Regions from separate parts of the Priestia sp. YIM B13551 genome, predicted to be linked through region 3. Evidence: riboswitches for the same ligand, from Rfam matches in the RefSeq annotation. Region 3 holds a riboswitch; each other region holds the start of a gene.
What was found. A riboswitch is a leader RNA that binds a small molecule or an ion and turns the genes downstream of it on or off. The one in region 3 is predicted to bind S-adenosylmethionine.
Positions count from the first base shown of each region.

Region 1: linked by a shared signal. The riboswitch ahead of metK (methionine adenosyltransferase) and the one ahead of ACFX4N_RS06785 (MetQ/NlpA family ABC transporter substrate-binding protein) in region 3 are both predicted to bind S-adenosylmethionine.
Region 2: linked by a shared signal. The riboswitch ahead of mtnK (S-methyl-5-thioribose kinase) and the one ahead of ACFX4N_RS06785 (MetQ/NlpA family ABC transporter substrate-binding protein) in region 3 are both predicted to bind S-adenosylmethionine.

Region 1 covers NZ_JBHZOX010000004.1:36,997-41,763, reverse strand. Annotated here, with positions in the region: gene ACFX4N_RS19930 (phosphatase PAP2 family protein) at 1-484, shown strand, start outside; gene ACFX4N_RS19925 (glycosyltransferase family 4 protein) at 503-1,648, shown strand; gene metK (methionine adenosyltransferase) at 1,680-2,882, opposite strand; SAM riboswitch class I at 3,015-3,132, opposite strand; gene pckA (phosphoenolpyruvate carboxykinase (ATP)) at 3,507-4,767, shown strand, end outside.
Region 2 covers NZ_JBHZOX010000001.1:1,675,663-1,680,429, forward strand. Annotated here, with positions in the region: gene ACFX4N_RS08515 (pyridoxal phosphate-dependent aminotransferase) at 1-26, opposite strand, end outside; gene ACFX4N_RS08520 (carbon-nitrogen family hydrolase) at 139-921, shown strand; SAM riboswitch class I at 1,013-1,163, shown strand; gene mtnK (S-methyl-5-thioribose kinase) at 1,299-2,471, shown strand; gene mtnA (S-methyl-5-thioribose-1-phosphate isomerase) at 2,507-3,565, shown strand; gene ACFX4N_RS08535 (hypothetical protein) at 3,699-3,863, shown strand; gene ACFX4N_RS08540 (methylated-DNA--[protein]-cysteine S-methyltransferase) at 3,864-4,367, opposite strand; gene ACFX4N_RS08545 (PAS domain S-box protein) at 4,386-4,767, opposite strand, start outside.
Region 3 covers NZ_JBHZOX010000001.1:1,326,678-1,331,444, reverse strand. Annotated here, with positions in the region: gene ACFX4N_RS06790 (transporter substrate-binding domain-containing protein) at 1-743, opposite strand, end outside; SAM riboswitch class I at 1,210-1,326, shown strand; gene ACFX4N_RS06785 (MetQ/NlpA family ABC transporter substrate-binding protein) at 1,407-2,225, shown strand; gene ACFX4N_RS06780 (methionine ABC transporter ATP-binding protein) at 2,238-3,251, shown strand; gene ACFX4N_RS06775 (methionine ABC transporter permease) at 3,252-3,917, shown strand; gene ACFX4N_RS06770 (APC family permease) at 4,029-4,767, opposite strand, start outside.

The DNA of each region.
Region 1 (4,767 bases), on a different contig from region 3:
CCGATTATTCAAAAGCGTAAACCAACATTTTGATCGAAAGCACTTAAATAGATTTTTACGTTTACTAACTCACGCCGGAGGAGCCACTTTTACCATTGTGATAGCGTGCTTGCTGCTATTTCTGCATCCTTCATCCGTCGCTTACGCTTGTGCGTTTTCTCTAGCCGTTAGTCATATTCCAGTCGCCATTGCTAAAAAACTATATCCGAGAAAACGACCTTATATTCAATTAAAACATACAAAAGTGTTAGAAAATCCATTAAAAGATCATTCATTTCCATCTGGGCATACAACAGCTATTTTTTCGTTGGTTACCCCTCTTATGATTGTTTATCCAGCCTTCGCTGCTGTTCTTTTGCCTCTTGCAGTAATGGTAGGAATTTCAAGAATTTATCTTGGCCTGCACTATCCGACGGATGTCATGGTAGGTCTGATACTGGGCATCTTTTCGGGTGCTGTTTCACTAAACATATTTTTAACTTAATTGATAGGAGGAGTACTAATGAGAATTGCTTTATTTACGGATACATTTGCTCCAGAAGTTAACGGAGCTGCTAAAACACTTTATCAATTTACTCAGTACGTCAAATCAAAGCAAATTCCCATCCAGGTATTTGCTCCTGAATTTGCTCATGATCAGTCATTTTCAACGTATGTTCACCGTTCGCCCAGCATGCCGTTTTTCCTTTATCCAAACAGCCGCTTTTCATTGCCAAACGTTCTAAAAATTAAAAAGCAGCTGCAGGCATTCAATCCTTCTATTATTCATTTGGCCACTCCTTTTACAATGGGGCTTTGCGGCTCCTACTACGGGAAAAGATTAGGTGTTCCTCTTGTCGGCTCTTATCATACCAATTTTGATGATTATTTATCTCACTATGAACTTGAAAAAATGCGTGTACCACTGCAAAAATATATGAAATGGTTTTATAAACCTGTACAAAAAATATTCGCTCCCTCTGAAGTGACCAAACAGCAGCTAGAAGAACAAGGGTTTCACAACGTAGATATTTGGTCGCGAGGAGTAAATCATAAATTATTTCATCCCCACTATGACCGCTTTGATATTCGTATTAAATATAATATAAAAAAACCCTACATCTTAACGTATGTAGGAAGATTAGCTAAAGAAAAGAACGCTGATTTTTTAATAAAAATCGCACGATCTCTACCTGATCATATCCGCCATCAAATTCACTGGGTTATTGTGGGCGACGGCCCTTTAAAAGAACAAATGCAGCAGCAAGCATCTGAGCATATGACATTTACAGGCTTCCTTGAAGGTAAGCAACTTGCTCATATCTATTCATCATCTGATTTGTTTGTTTTTCCTTCAGAAACAGAAACCTTCGGAAATGTTGTACTGGAATCTCTTGCTTCTGGAACTCCTGTAGTGGCAGCAAATGCAGGAGGAGTTAAACAGATGGTTCAGCACGGGCGAAACGGCTACCTTTGCAAACCTCACTCCTTAGAAGAATTCAGTTCGGCTATTACAGATTTACTCGATGATTTGCATCAGCGTCTTCACTTTGGCCATGCAGCGAGACAATACGCTCTTACTCAATCATGGGACGCCATTTTTCAGCATTTGCTTTCAGAATATGAAAGTGTCGTAGAAAAATCTGCTGCAGGTATTCAATGGGCATAAAAAAATCTCCGTTTTCACGGAGATTTTTTTATTATTTAGCTAAAGCTTGAGTTTTTAATGCTTCCGCTTTGTCTGTGAACTCCCAAGGAAGCTCCACATCCGTACGACCAAAGTGGCCGTAAGCTGCTGTTTGCTTATAAATTGGGCGACGTAAATCAAGCATTTTAATGATGCCTGCTGGACGTAGGTCAAAGTTTTTGCGTACTACGTCTACTAGTACTTCTTCAGAAACTTTTCCTGTACCGAATGTATCAATTGAAATAGATACTGGTTGTGCAACACCAATTGCATATGCTAGTTGTACTTCACATTTATCAGCAAGATCAGCTGCTACAATGTTTTTCGCAACATAACGAGCTGCATAAGCTGCTGAACGGTCTACTTTTGTTGCGTCCTTACCAGAGAATGCACCGCCGCCGTGACGAGCATATCCGCCGTAAGTATCAACGATAATTTTACGACCAGTTAAACCAGCATCTCCTTGAGGACCGCCGATTACGAAACGTCCTGTTGGGTTAATGAAATACTTTGTATTTTCATCAATTAACTCGTTTGGAACAACTGGATTAATAACATATTCTTTTAAGTTACGTTGAATTTGCTCTAACGTTACTTCTGGGTGATGCTGGGTTGAAATAACAATTGTATCGATGCGAACAGGTTTGTTGTTTTCATCATATTCAACTGTTACTTGTGTTTTACCATCCGGGCGAAGGTAAGGAAGAATTTCTTCTTTACGTACTTCTGTTAGACGGCGAGCAAGTTTATGAGCTAATGAAATTGGAAGAGGCATTAATTCTTTTGTTTCGTTACATGCATAACCAAACATTAACCCTTGGTCTCCAGCTCCGATTGCTTCGATTTCTTCATCTGACATTTGACCTTCACGTGCTTCTAACGCTTGGTCTACACCAGCAGCGATATCAGCTGACTGCTCGTCGATAGATGTTAATACTGCACAAGTTTCAGCATCAAATCCGTATTTTGCACGAGTATAGCCAATTCCTTTAATTGTTTCACGAACTGTTTTAGGAATATCCACGTAAGTAGAAGTTGTAATTTCACCACTTACTAAAACTAAACCAGTTGTTACGCTTGTTTCACAAGCAACACGAGCATTTGGATCCTTTGCTAGGATAGCATCAAGAATTGAGTCAGAAATTTGGTCACAAATTTTATCGGGATGTCCCTCTGTAACAGATTCTGACGTGAACAGACGACGTTGTGTTGACATCAGTTTTCCTCCTTATAAATACGATACATTGTGATACGGTACTCATTCCCTTATTTTCACTACACGTTAAAAAATATAAAAAAACCTTTCCTTGTATCGAGGAAAGGTATCAAATTCTACATAAGCCTTTCACTCTTATCGATCAAGGTTGTGCCCTTGCATCAGGTTAGCACCTTATCGTCTACACAAAAAAATGACGATGGTTGCTGGGTTTCATAGGGCCTGTCCCTCCACCAGCTCGGGATAAGAGAGTATCCGTTCAAGGACATATAATACATGAAAAAGCGCTTCACTGTCAACAACATTCAAATGGAAATCATCTCTTTATGTTTGAATCTGTTTTAATGTAACATACTCAAATTCCGAAATAGTACATCTTATTAAGAATCATCACTAAGTTTAGTTAATAAGACAGATCAAAATGAGGCTTTCACTTAAAACAGCTTCACTTTTTTCGCTCCTATCACATATACATGTGTCTAAAATAGGTATAACGTACATTTTTTTATAATACACAAACATTTTTAGTTAAATAGTATAGAATAATTAAATAAATGTGTTATACTAATTATAAATTTCAAACATTAATGAATAAATAATAGCTAAAAAAGGAAGGTAGTGCACATGAGTACTGTTGATATGTCTATCGAATTAAATGGTTTGCTTCAATTAAAAACAACAAAACACCAATTATCTGTTCCACAACTTGTTGAAAAAATTCTAGCTCGACGCGAAGGAACGCTGACTTCTACAGGTGCTGTGTCAGTCGAAACCGGAAAATATACAGGTCGCTCTCCTTTAGATAAATTTATTGTAAGCGATGCTGTGTCTTCAAAAACGGTTGAATGGGGACCTGTCAATCAGCCAATTTCTGCTCAGCGATTCGATGCGCTATACAAAAAAGTCTTAACCCACTTAAAGAAGCAGGATGAACTTTTTGTTTTTAATGGATATGCTGGAGCTGATAAAAAGTATCAGTTACCAATTCAAGTAGTTAATGAATTTGCATGGCATAACCTATTCGCTCAGCAGTTATTCATTCGCCCTTCAGCCGAACAAAAAACAAATGATGATGTGAAGCCGTTTACAATTGTAGCAGCTCCAACGTTCAAAGCTGATCCTGAAACAGACGGGACGAATTCTGAAACCTTCATTATTCTTTCGTTAGAGCGACGCATCGTGCTAATTGGAGGAACTGAATACGCTGGTGAAATGAAAAAATCTATTTTCTCAGTCATGAACTTCTTGCTTCCTCAAAACAATATTCTATCCATGCACTGTTCTGCTAACGTAGGAGAAGAAGGTGACGTTGCATTATTCTTTGGTTTATCTGGAACGGGTAAAACAACGCTTTCTGCTGATGCAAACCGTCGTTTAATCGGAGATGACGAGCACGGTTGGTCAAGCTCCGGTGTATTTAATATTGAAGGAGGATGCTACGCGAAGTGCATTCAGCTTTCCGAAGAAAAAGAACCGCAAATTTTCAATGCAATTCGCTTCGGCGCCGTACTGGAAAATGTAGTGTTAAATCAAAATACGAAAGTAGCAGATTACAATGATAATAGTTTAACAGAGAATACTCGTGCCGCTTATTCAATTGACTCTATTGATAATACGGTATTGCCAAGCGTTGCTGGGCACCCTACAGCTATTGTCTTTTTAACTGCTGATGCCTTCGGCGTCTTGCCTCCAATCAGCAAGCTTACAAAAGAACAAGCGATGTACCATTTTCTGAGCGGATACACTAGTAAGTTAGCTGGAACAGAGCGCGGCGTAACATCGCCACAGGCTACTTTCTCTACATGCTTTGGTGAGCCTTTCTTACCCCTTGCTCCAACAACTTATGCAGAAATGCTAGGAAAGAAAATCGATGAACATAATGTAA
Region 2 (4,767 bases), 350 kb from region 3:
AGTTCCGATTGCTCAAATTGTTTCATCATCGCACACCTTCTCAAAAAATTCTTGAAATTCTAGTCACAAATAATATATTGTAATACTCAACTTGTAAAGTCATTTTTTTCAACTACTAAAAAAAGGACGGATGATAAAGTGAGTGTAAAAATTACGTGTTTGCAGCTTGATATTGCGTTTGGAAACCCAACTAAAAACCGAAAATATATCGAACAAAAAATGACGGAAGCCCTGAAAGAAAACCCTGATATCCTTGTGCTTCCGGAGCTATGGGATACAGCTTATGATTTGACGCGGCTAGACGAAATTGCAGATGATGAAGGGCAGCAAGCCAAGCAATTAATCTCTCAGTTTGCTAAAACAAACGAAGTAAATATTGTGGCAGGTTCGATTGCAAAAAAAACAGAGCAAGGCGTCACGAATACGATGTATATTTTTGACCGAAAAGGTCGTGAAGTATCAGAATACAGTAAACTGCACTTATTTAAATTAATGGATGAACACCTCTATCTCGAAGCAGGAACAGCAAAAAATCTTTTTACACTTGAACAGTCACTGTGCGCAGGAGTTATTTGTTACGATATTCGTTTTCCAGAATGGATTCGGGTTCATACTAGCAGCGGAGCAGAAGTCTTGTTTGTTGTCGCTCAGTGGCCGGCTCCAAGACTTGCCCACTGGAAAGCCCTGCTCATTAGCCGTGCAATCGAAAATCAATGCTATGTAATCGCGTGTAATCGTGTAGGCCAAGATCCTAATAACACATTTGCCGGACATTCCTTAGTCATCGATCCGTGGGGAGAAATAATCGCTGAAGCTGGCGATAGCGAAGAACTTTTAAGTGCTGACGTTAACCTGGAACTTGTAAAAGAAATTCGTAAACAAATTCCTGTCTTTACAGATCGCCGCACAGAATTTTATTAATTATGTATTGACAGCCGTTTTTTTGCATGATACGATTTTCACCAGATATCATAAAATATTCAAACAAATCAAAATTGAATAAGTAATCGTACTCTTATCAAGAGTTGGCTGAGGGATTTGGCCCTGTGAAGCCCAGCAACCGACCGTCATTCCATCCTAAGATGGATCACACCCGTAAAACATGTTTTACAAAGGCACGGTGCTAATTCCAACAGAAAGTAATTCTTTCTGGCAGATAAGAGGTTTGAACACTACAATCAAGCCTCTTTCCAACGAAAGAGGCTTTTATATTTTCTAAAATTATAAAAGCCTCCATATATTCTTAAACCTATTAACTTAGTAAACAAATCAGTTTAATAAACTATGGAGGGATTCCGATGTCAACAACAAAAACAGAGAAGTATCAGCCTTTAACAGAAATTTCAGCAATCAAACTTGTGAAAAAGCTAGGTCTTTTTGATGCCACAGAAGCGCTGACTGCCCGTGAAATTGGTGACGGCAACTTAAATCTCGTCTTTCACATCATAAATGATCAAACGAATAAATCCATTATCGTCAAACAAGCACTTCCCTATGCAAAAGTTGTAGGCGAAAGCTGGCCTCTATCATTGAACCGTGCCACAATTGAAAGCAATGCGCTCAAGCAATTTGGTGCATTTACGCCAGAACTTGTGCCCGCTGTTTATTACCACGATGAAACGCTTGCTGTTACGGTCATGGAAGATCTGTCTCATTTAACGATTTCTCGCGCCGGACTTATTCAAGGTGAAAGTTATCCTCTGCTCTCACAGCATATCGGTTCTTTTTTAGGACATATTGCGTTCAAAACGTCTGATTTCGCCTTAAAGCCTCAGGATAAAAAAGAAGAAGTTGTTAAGTACAGCAACCCGGACTTATGCAATATTACGGAAGATTTAGTGTTTACAGATCCTTTTTTTGATATTGATACAAATGAATTTGAAAAAGCGTTGCGTCCTGATGTAGAAGAATTGTGGAATGATGGTGATGTAAAGCTACAAGCAGCAAAATTAAAATATAAATTTTTAACAAATGCGCAAACCCTAATCCACGGTGATTTACATACAGGCAGCATCTTTGCTAGCAGTCAAGAAACGAAAGTGATTGATCCAGAGTTTGCTTTTTACGGTCCGTTTGGATTCGATTTAGGGCAATTTGTTGCGAATTTATTTTTAAATGCTCTTTCTCGAGAAACAAATCGCGAACCGTTATTTGCACACATTACGAACACATGGAACGTATTCAAAGATACCTTTACTGCGCTTTGGCATTCTGAAAACACTGAACCTTTCGCTAAAGATGAGCGCTTATTACATGAAATTTTAACGCAAACGTGGCAAGATGCTGTTGGATATGCAGGATGTGAAATCATTCGACGTACGATTGGCTTAGCTCACGTGGCGGACTTAGACGAAATTTCTTCAGAGGAAAGAAAAATTAACGCTAAACGTACTGCGTTAAAAATTGGACGTTATTTGCTTCTGCACCAACAAGACGTTTCACCAAATGAATTTGAACATTTACTTCGATAACGAATAATGTACACAATGAAAGGATCGGTATCAGCATGACAAATACACTATCACTTCCACGCTCAGTGGAATGGAATGAATCATATATTACTTTATTAGATCAGCAGCAGCTTCCTGGCAAAGTTGAATATATTAAGCTGCAAACCATTAAAGACGTATGGGATGCTATCACTACCTTGAAAGTACGCGGAGCCCCTGCAATTGGCATTACGGCGGCTTTTGGTCTTGCTCTTTCTACGCTTAGCTATGACACAGATTCAGTCAAGGAATTCAACAAAAAGCTAGCTCTTGATCAACAGTATTTAGCTAGTTCACGCCCTACTGCCGTCAATTTATTTTGGGCATTGGAGCGCGTAGCGAAAAGCGCTGAATCCGCTTCGTCCGTTAATGAAGCTAAAACAAAAGTTGTTCATGAAGCTATTCAAATTCAAGTAGAAGATGAAGAAACGTGCTACCGAATTGGAGATCATGCTCTTTCTTTATTTAAAAAGAAAGATAAAATCATGACAATATGTAATGCTGGTTCAATTGCTACAGCTTATTATGGAACAGCATTAGCACCTTTTCACTTGTCTAAGCAGCGCGATATTCCGCTTGAAGTATTTGCCTGTGAAACAAGACCCGTTCTTCAAGGTTCTCGCTTAACAGCATGGGAACTTCAGCAGTCGGGAGTGGACGTGACGCTGATTACGGATAATATGGCCGCTCATACAATTAAAACAAAAGGAATTAATGGGATTATTGTAGGTGCTGACCGCATTGCAGCAAATGGCGATACGGCTAACAAAATTGGAACATACGGACTTGCTCTTTTAGCGAAAGCATTCGGTATTCCATTTTACGTAGCAGCGCCGCAGTCCACATTTGATTTATCTATTCAAGACGGCAGCAGCATCCCTATTGAAGAACGTTCACCTAAAGAAGTAACGCACATTGGAGATACACAAATTGCTCCAGACGGAATCTCTGTGTACAATCCGGCTTTTGATGTGACGCCAAGCGAACTGATTACGGCCATTATTACAGAGCATGGAATTATCCATTCTCCGTCTTTTGAATCCATTCAAAAAGTTTTGCTGCAATCTGCTCAATAAAAAAAGCCGCATAGCAGCGGCTTTTTTTGTTGAGCACTGGTTTTCAACTGCATTTGTAACACAATTGTAACAGTACTCTCTTCTTTTTCTACATATATTATAGGGGATTCTTTTTGAATAAGGGGGAGTAAATATGAGTTCAGAGCAAAAAACGGATAAAAACAAAGCGCTGAATCGTAAGCAGCAATATCAGCTATTCGATTTATCCAAAGATGAAGAACTAAATTCCCTCCCTTCTCCTCAACAAATTGACGGTGTTTTTGTGCAAGGAGAAGGCTGGAAATTAGACGGTGAATAGTTATTTCAACTCCAGAGCGCCTTTTGCTACATTTCTTTCAAGCATTAATAGTTTCTCTTTTATATGAGTTTGGGAGCCTGCATAACCTGTTAATGCTCCATTTTTTCCAATCACACGGTGACAAGGTAAAATAATAGGCAGTGGATTTCGACGATTCGCTTGTCCCACAGCCCTTACGGCTTTAGAGCGATTAACAGACTCCGCTACCTCACTGTAAGACCACGTTTGTCCATAAGGTATACCTTTAAGCGTTAACCATACTTCTTTTTGGAAGTCTGTTCCTTTTACATCCAAAGGCAAATCAAATGTTAGCGTGCGCCCTGTAGCATAATCCTGCAGCTGTCTCTTTGCTTCTTTCACATGGTGATAATCCTCATCATGGACAAGTTTTTTAAGCTGCTCGTTATGATCATCGCTATCAAACCAAATATGTTGAACCCCTTTTTCCGAGGCTACAATATAAATTTTTAAATCAGAAAATAAATTCATTTCTCCGTAGTACATATTTTTTATCCTTTCTAATTAAGCTGGAAGAATAACATGAAAAGCTGTGCCTTCTCCTATTTTGCTTTCCACTTCAATTCGCCCTTTATGTTCTTCGATAATTTTATATGAGACCATCAAACCGAGTCCCGTTCCTTTTTCTTTTGTCGTATAAAATGGTTCTCCTAAGCGCTTGATGCGCTCTTCGGGCATTCCGTCTCCTTGATCTCGAATGGAGACCGTCACGTAGTGCGGCTCTGTAGAGTAAACTTCAACAATAATTCTTCCTCCGTTTGACGTGACTTCAATTGCATTTTTAATTACATTTATTAGTACTTGCTTAATCTGGTTCGGCTCGCAGTACACCATTGGCAGCTGAGGAGACACACTTAGTTCAAACTGAATATTTTCTAAAAGCGCT
Region 3 (4,767 bases):
TTTAATTTGACTGTCGCTTTATCAATTTCATCAGCAAGTTTTTGATTATTTTTATTAAAGACTAACCAAGTTGGTTCTTTTGATACAATGCCTCCTACTTTTAAATTTAATTTGAGCTGTTTTTGTACTTCGTTAAATGTTGTTACGTTTAAAAAAATAGCATCCGCTTTACCTTTATCCACTAACTTTAAGTTTTCTGCCGTAGAAGGGTTATCAATGCTTTCTAATGTTAAAGGCTTAGTGGCATGTTCTTTGTTATAAGCATTCAAAATAGCGCGCAATCCACCTGTAGCAGATACGGGTGGAAACTTTTTATCTACCATATCGTCAAGTGTTTTGATATCATTCCGTGATTTTTGTGTCACTAAGGCCGTTAAAGAATAACCATATTCATGTGCAGGATAAAGAAACTTTTCTTCACGTTCAGGGTTTTTAAAGAACCAATTGATGGCGAAATCATATTTTCCCGTCGAGACACCTACCAAATTTGTTTCTTCTTCCCCAAGCGTATATTCAAATTTGTATTCCGGAAGCTTTTTTTCAAGCTGTTTTAAATAATCCATATCATATCCAATAGGCTCATTCTGGTCGTTCGTAAATAGAAAAGGCGGATTTACTTCATCACTCAAAGCAACTTTGACTACTTTTTTATCGCTATTTTCTGAGCTAGAGCTTTGAGAGCATCCTCCTAAAGCCATAATAAGTCCAATTGCAAAAGCTAAAGTAAAGTATAATTTTTTCATCGTTTTATTCCTCCCGATACTAATTTCTGTGTGACGAATAATAAAAAAGCACCGAAAAAGCTGCTAAAAAGCTTTTTCGGTGCCATTGGTGATCCAGTAGGCAGTGAACATATACTTACTACTACAATAGAGGAAGTATATTCTAACAGTAAAAAATTTTTAAATAAGATTTGGAATTCCACAAACTATATATTACCGATAGAATTAATATGAATTATATCGATGTATTCCTGTTTTTGTCAATGTCATAAATGCAAAGAAAAGTATTCTTGCTTAAGTAATAGAAAGCTATTCACTATATAAGAATAAGAAAAGAGAAATCATAAGTTATACAAATCATCTTTTAATTGAGTTTTCTTATATAAATCTTTTATTATTCCTATACTGAAAATTATATTAAAAATAAACATTGACAATTTTCGGATAATAAAGTTAAATTAATGTAAATAAAACTTTATAAAAACAACTCTTATCAAGAGCGGTGGAGGGACTGGCCCTTTGAAGCCCGGCAACCCAACAATACACGTATTGTTTTGGTGCTAAATCCAGCAATGTGCATATTATGTGCATTGGAAGATAAGAGAACCGATCGTAAACTATCGCTTCTCTTAATCTTTAAGGGAGGCGTTTTTTTATGAAGAAAATAAAGGAGAGAATAAAAACATGAAAAAAGTAACAAAAGCAATTGGACTTACTTTAGTGGCAGCATCGCTGTTGGTGTCAGCAGCCTGCAGTAAAACAGAAGCACAAGCATTAGATTCGAAAAAGATTACAATCGGTGTAACGGGTGGACCTCACCAGCAAATTGCAGATCAGGTGAAAAAATTAGCCAAGAAAGATGGTATTGATATTACGGTAAAAGTCTTTAATGACTATAACACTCCTAATACAGCATTAGATCAACATGATTTAGATAGTAATAACTATCAAACCCTGCCTTTTCTAAAGCAGCAAGTGGAAGATAAAAATTATAAGATTACAGATGTGTTCAAAACAGTAGCATTCCCGATGGGTATTTATGCAAATAGCTTAAAAAATGTTAGTGAGCTCAAAAAAGGAGACAAAATTGCAGTACCAAACGACCCAAGCAACGAATACCGCGCGCTAAAACTATTTGAATCTGCAGGAGTTATTAAATTAAAAGATGGTGTGAAAACAACGGCTACTAAAAAAGATGTTGCTGAAAATAAGCTTGATCTTCAAATCGTAGAACTAGAGGCGTCTCAACTTCCTTCTCAGTTGGATGAGGTAGCTGCAGCAGCCATTAATACAAACTTTGCAATGGGAGCGGGTTTATCGATTAATGATGATGCAATCTATCATGAAAAAATAAAAAATAATCCATATCCAAACTATTTTGTTGTCCGTACAGAGAATAAACAAGATAAAATTATTGATAAACTAGAAAAATATTATCATTCAGATACAATTCGTACATACATAGAAAAAGAATTTAAAGGTTCTGTTGTACCGGCATTTTAAGGAGGGGTTAGAATGATTGAACTGAAGAAAACTTCTAAAACCTATAAAGTGAACGGAAAAGCGGTAGAAGCTGTTAAAGATGTTTCGTTAACGATTAATAAAGGTGAAGTATTCGGTGTTATTGGATATAGCGGAGCTGGAAAGAGCACATTAATTCGCTGTATTAATTTATTGGAAAAACCCACTTCTGGAGAGGTCATCATTGATGGAAAAAATCTATCAAAGCTAAGTAAGCAAGAGCTGCAGAAAACGAGAAGGAAAATCGGCATGATTTTTCAAGGCTACAATTTATTAAAAACGGCAACAGTTTACGACAACATAGCGATTCCATTAAAGCTAGAAGGCGTAAACAAAAAATTAATTCAGAAACGCGTAGAAAAATATTTATCAATCGTAGGACTTTTAGATAAACAAAATCATTATCCTTCACAACTTTCCGGCGGACAGAAGCAGCGTGTTGCTATTGCTCGTGCGCTAGCGCATGAACCTGAGATTTTATTAAGCGATGAAGCAACTAGTGCACTTGATCCCGAAACGACCGAAGCCATTTTGAGCTTACTGTTAAAGATTAATAAAGAGCTTGGATTAACAATCTTTTTAATCACGCATGAGTTAAATGTGGTACAACGCATTTGTGACCGAATTGCAGTTATGGAAAATGGATACGTCGTAGAACAAGGTACAGTCGTTTCCCTTTTTACTAACCCTAAGCATCCGACAACAAAGCGCTTTGTAGAATCTGAAAATACTTTCACTATTCCGTCTGAAATAATGGCGTCTTATCGCAGTACCGGTAAGCTGGTTTCTTTGCACTTTGTTGGAAATGAGCTTTCAGAAGAACCAGCTTTAGCTTTAGTTTCTCGGAAATTTAATGTATTGCCAAGCATATTAGCAGGGGGAATTGAACAGCTAAAAAACCACACTCTTGGTAAGTTACTCGTTCATTTACGTGGTGAAAAGGAAGAATATGAACAAGCGATTACATACTTAACAAATCAAGGCGTAATTGTAGAGGAGGTAAACTAAATGGCTGCTTTCTTTAATGAGTGGGGAAGTGTAATTTGGGAAGGTTTATTACAAACCGCTACGATGACCATTATCTCGTTAATTATTGCCATCATCATTGGTTTACCAATGGGAATTTTTTTAGTAATGACAAGACCAGGTGGGCAAGCTGAAAATGTGTGGGTATATCGAACGTGCAACTGGATTATTAATATTATTCGATCCATTCCTTTTATCATTTTATTATTTTTCATCCTTCCATTCACTAAACTAGTTGCAGGTACTACAATTGGCGTACAAGGTGTTATTGTCCCTTTAGTTGTGTATACAGCCCCTTATATAGCTAGGTTAATGGAATCTGCATTACTTGAAGTAGATAAAGGTATTATAGAAGCTTATCAATCAATGGGAATCTCAACACTAAAAATTATTTGGTATGTTGTTGTTAGAGAAGCACGTTCAGGTATTATTCTTGGGCTGACAATAGCTACTATTGGTCTTATTGGGGCGACGGCGATGGCAGGGCTTGTTGGAGCAGGAGGGCTTGGAGACATTGCTTTTCAATACGGACACTTACGTTTTGAGCCCACTGTTATGTATACAACCATTTTAATTTTGATTGTTATTGTTCAGTTGATACAGTCCTTGGGGAATTATTCAGCAAGGAAATTAAAAAAAGACAGCTGACTATAAAAATAAGAAGCTCACGCATTCTAGGTGCGTGAGCTTCTTATTTAAATGGAACAAATCTTTAGTTCTTCTATAACTAACGGGTGAATGACAGATAATTGTTCATCACTATTTCCGTTGAGTGCTGAATGGTTCTAATGGATTTATAGCAGAAGCTTTAGAATTTCCTTTTCTTACTTTAAACCACGAGTAAATTAAACTGACTATACATACTGCTAATATTGCCCAAGGAAAGTAACCCGTTGGGAGCGGCTGACCAGGTTGAACCATAGCCCAAATAGGAAGGCTAATACTTACTAATCCTAAAATTGGAAAGATAAATTTACGATGAAATGGCCATCTTTCTTTTTTATTAAATATAACAGCTAAGTTAAGCATTAAATAAATTAGTAGAATAGGGATGGTACCTAGCGTGCTTACGTAACCAAATCCAACGACCCAATTTTCACTGAATATACCGAAGAGGATTGCTAGCACTAAACCTATTCCCATAATTAATGTTAAAGTTCCAATCGGCGTTCCCCATTTAGATACCTTTGAAAATTTGGTAGAAATTAACCCTTCTTTAGAAGAATTAAAAGCAATTCTTGAAAAGGCATTTAAGCAAGCAATGGACATCCCCACAATGCTAGTAAACCCAGCGATAATCGCAAAGATAGCAAGTTCATTTAAATACCTGTTTGCCAATTCCATAAATGGATTTGAACTTTTGCTTAGAGCAGAAGCACTATTAGAAAACCCTTGAATCACACAATATGTGACAAATATATAGAAGATAGCCATAATTGCAATACTGGCTAAAACAGCTCGAGATGTATTACGTTCTGGATTTTCTGTTTCTTCTGCC